DNA from 2 places in the Neobacillus sp. MER 74 genome. Region 1 is predicted to be linked to the other one. Evidence: riboswitches for the same ligand, from Rfam matches in the RefSeq annotation. Region 1 holds a riboswitch; the other holds the start of a gene.
The links. A riboswitch is a leader RNA that binds a small molecule or an ion and turns the genes downstream of it on or off. The one in region 1 is predicted to bind S-adenosylmethionine.
Positions count from the first base shown of each region.

Region 2: another riboswitch for S-adenosylmethionine. It lies ahead of M3610_RS10725 (homoserine dehydrogenase); the one in region 1 lies ahead of M3610_RS07765 (methionine ABC transporter ATP-binding protein).

Region 1 is NZ_JAMAUV010000003.1:213,270-215,473, forward strand. It holds gene M3610_RS07760 (methionine ABC transporter permease) at 1-26, opposite strand, end outside; gene M3610_RS07765 (methionine ABC transporter ATP-binding protein) at 61-1,086, opposite strand; SAM riboswitch class I at 1,256-1,365, opposite strand; gene M3610_RS07770 (O-acetylhomoserine aminocarboxypropyltransferase/cysteine synthase family protein) at 1,486-2,204, opposite strand, start outside.
Region 2 is NZ_JAMAUV010000005.1:28,279-30,482, forward strand. It holds gene M3610_RS10725 (homoserine dehydrogenase) at 1-1,145, opposite strand, end outside; SAM riboswitch class I at 1,224-1,332, opposite strand; gene M3610_RS10730 (GNAT family N-acetyltransferase) at 1,426-2,097, opposite strand; gene M3610_RS10735 (GNAT family N-acetyltransferase) at 2,113-2,204, opposite strand, start outside.

The DNA.
Region 1 (2,204 bases):
AGAGTTTGTCTCGTTGCTTCCCACATTGCCGGCCAATCAAAATCTTCGAAATACGGTTTACTATTCACTTGTAACCACCTCCACTCCTACTTGCTGTGAACGAATATAGTCGACTGCCTTATTGACTTCTGCTTCGTCCCCATCAATATGAATGAATAAGGTTCCATAGGACCCGCTTTGGGTTTGTGAAATCTTCCCTTGCAAGATATTAACGGTCACGTTATTATGTCGAATGACATTTGTAATGATCGGCTGTTCAACAGACTCCCCAATAAAAGTTAGTTGAACAATTTGACCGGAACGATAACGTTCAATTAAATGTTCAGCAGTTTCTTTCGTTTCTTCTGGTTCGGTTACCTGCTGGACAAATCGTTTCGTAATCGACTGCTGTGGATTTTTGAATACATCTAATACTTGTCCAAGTTCGACGACCCTTCCACTTTCCATGACGGCAACCCGGTGACAAATCTTGCGGATTACATGCATTTCATGGGTAATAAGAACAATAGTCAGACCGAGCCTTTTATTTATATCAACTAACAATTCCAAAATAGAATCGGTCGTTTGTGGGTCGAGGGCAGAAGTAGCTTCATCACAAAGAAGTACTTTCGGATTGTTGGCAAGCGCCCTTGCAATCCCAACACGTTGCTTTTGTCCGCCGCTTAACTGGGATGGATAAGCATTCTCTCTACCTTCCAGGCCGACTAATTTAATTAGTTCACTAACTCTTTTTTGGCGCTCAGGACTTTTGATGCCTGCAATTTCTAAGGGAAAAGCAATATTTTCACTAACGGTTCTTGACCACAATAAGTTAAAATGCTGAAAAATCATACTGATCTCTTGCCGGGCTTTTCGAAGTTCAGCCCCTTTGATTTTTGAAACCACGCGGCCAGCAACGGTTACGGTCCCACTGGTCGGCAGTTCCAAACCATTTAACATTCTAATCAATGTACTTTTACCAGCACCACTGTATCCAATTACCCCGAAAATTTCACCATCTTGAATTTCAAGGTTTACATCATCAACAGCTCTAAGCTGACCCTGTTTGGAGGGAAAAATTTTCTGAACACTTTTTATAGAAATCATTGTATCACCTGCTTTTTATCCAATTTACCTTAAAATTCTGAAAGATTTTTCTTGTAATATACCGTTTAATCTAATATAGGGTTTGACTTTTTTTACGAAAAGATTCTATGTTATCAAAATAAAAAGCCTTTCTGCGCAGGCAGAAAGGCATCATAAATAATAATCCTTTCTCCCATCTTCCAAAGCAAACGCTTTGTGTGAATTGGCACCATTTCAATAATAAATATTGACGGTTGCCGGGCTTCATCGGGCACATCCCTCCACCTCTCTTGATAAGAGTATCAATTCCTATATTTAATTCAAACGTGAATTTGTTTAAGTAACTATATTACAAAAGTATCGTATCACGGATAAAAAGGGGTGTCAATGAAAATAGTTTCTTATTCAAAAAAATAAGTTTTAGGCATTAACGTTTAATGAAGTTAAACCAGTTGCCGAAACAATAGCCGACTCTAGGTCTTCAATTAGATCTTCTACATTCTCGATCCCGATGGATAGGCGAATTAAATCCTCTGTTACACCTGCAGCGATCAGGCCTTGGGCATCTAATTGCTGGTGAGTGGTGCTGGCCGGATGAATAATTAAACTTTTTGCATCACCAACATTGGCCACATGTGCCCAAAGTGTGATGGAATCAATTAATTTAGCCCCTGCTTCTTTTCCGCCTTTAATTCCGAATACCACCATCGAACCGGCACCTTTTGGTAGATACTTTTTAGCTAGTTCATAATCAGGATGGGATGGATGACCAGGATAGGAAACCCATTCTACGGCAGGATGGTTAGTTAAGTAATCGACGACTTCTTTAGTATTTACGACATGCTCCTTCATCCGGACATGCAGAGTTTCAAGCCCAAGGACAAACTGGAAGGAATTTTGCGGACTTAATGCCGGCCCTAGATCACGAAGCAATTGGACACGTGCTTTGATAATATAAGCCACCGCGCCTAGGGCTTCTGCATAAACCAAATCATGGTAGCTTGCGTCTGGTGTTGTAAAGCCTGGGAATCTTGGAGAATTCCAATCGAATTTACCGCCATCAACAATAATTCCGCCCGTTGTCGTTCCGTTCCCTAATAACCACTTAGTAGCGGAATGAATGACAATATCTGCTCCAT
Region 2 (2,204 bases), on a different contig from region 1:
AACTGTTTAATTAACTCCGTATTTGTCCGGATAATTGCTGTCTCCTCATTAGTTTGAGTAATCCATGTGATCAATGGGTTTTTAAAATCCTTTGTGAGACCTTGAATTATCCATAATTCGTCTGCATGCTCTTTTTTATCTCCTAAATGAAATGCTGGCGTCTTTGTGAAATACTTATTTATCCGCTTATTTTGACAGACATAAACTAAATCTTCGATTGCTGCACTTGCTGTTGGAAACATGCCGGCACCTGGTCCTTGTAATGTAATACTACCAACAAGATCCGTGTAAACATTAACGGCATTTTCTACCCCTTCAATAGAATAAAAAGGATGAGACTTTCCAACAAGGACTGGTCTAACAGCGGCCTTAATTTGATCACCTTTCTTACTTATACTTGCAATAAGTTTAAACCTAAGTCCAAGTCTTTCAGCTGCCTCGATTAATTCACTTGTAATTGAAGTAATCCCTTCTCGTTCTACATCCTCCCAATTTGGTTCCTCACCAAATGCAATTCTGCTTAGAATCATTGTTTTATAAAAAGCATCAAAGCCTTCGACATCATTGGTTGGGTCTGCTTCAGCAAACCCCTTTGCTTGTGCTAAACTTAGAGCGTCAGCAAAGGACTGCTTCTTCTCACGCATTTCCGTTAAGATGAAATTCGATGTTCCATTTAGTATGCCTTGCACGTGATGAACACGGTTTACGTTTAATAGCTGCCTTAAGGTTTGAATAACAGGTATACCACCCGCAACTGTCGCTTCGTAACCTACTGAAACATTATGATGCTTTGCTAACTCGAGCAGGTCATTCCCGTGGTGTGCAAACATTTCTTTATTAGCTGTAATTATGTGACATCCTTTTTGAATCGCTTGTTTTAAAAATGTAAAAGTGGGTTCTTTATTGACGATTGCTTCGACAATAACATCAAGTTGAGGTAGACTTAAAATTTCATTGAAATCTGCAGTGACTAATACATCTTCATTAATATTTCTCTTTTTATGCTTATTTCTAATTAGTACAGCTGCGACTTCGACCCTTTTTCCTAATACTCCCTCAAGTTCTTCTGCATGGGATTGAATCGTTCTATAAACACCTTCCCCGACTGTTCCGAAACCTAGAATCGCTACTTTTATCACAGACATATTGATCCACCCTTCATTTATAATAGACATGGCTAAATAGAAAAAAACCCTCTTCATAAGAAGAGGGTTAGTTTCCTCCTCTTATCTGTCAGGCAAATAACCTGCAGGAATTAGCACCTTTTCAAGATTTACCTTGATGGTTGCCGGGCTTCATCGGGCCTAGTCCCTCCGCCGCTCTGGATAAGAGTTTTATGTAATTGTTTGATTAAATTTCCAAGTTATAAAGAGAATTCTAGTTGAATCCTTTGTAGATGTCAATATTATTTGAAATTTCTTTTTTTTACAAAGGTAACAGGGTTACTTCTCCCTTGTCTCCTAGACGGTCTATCATTTCTAACCATTCCTTCGGTTTGTTTGAAAGTATGGAGTAATAGGTTGTTAGGAAATCCTTTACAAGATTAGTTGGGAGAGATTTAAGCTCATCGTCTAATGGCATGAAACATAAATCTAGCCCAGTTACGGCTTCCCCATTATTTTCCCAGGATGGATGAACATATGAGAAATCTAACCGCTTGTAACCCAAATGGGAAAGCACTTCACGTCGCACATAAGGGTCCATAACCTTTACGCCGCCAAATTCGTGATGTTCAACTCTGTAAGGATCGTATATTTCTGCAAACATTCCGTGAAGCTCTTTTCCATTTTTATTTGCTAATTGTTGTAAATCCTTTAACCGGTTTTGAGCTAAAAATCGACCAAGGCTTAGGCCAGGTTTACCTATAATCGTAAAATCTGTCATGGCAATATTCCAATCAGGATAATAACGGTATTCAGTTGCACCTAAGACTTTATCGCCATCGACTGCCACGAATACCCGAATACTCGGATCTTCTAATGGCTCTTTCCATAGCTCATATGCCAGGACTTCTTCTGGCGGGAAAATTTCTCCCATTAAGTTATGCAGTTTTCTAAAATTCGGATCATCTATACTTGTGATTCTAATATAATCCATAAATATCCCCCCCAATTATTTAAAAGGATTTTTCCATTCCATTAATACAGCATTGTTACAGGATTCCTCATCCTCTAGATAGTTTTCAATAATTCCTACCGGGACAC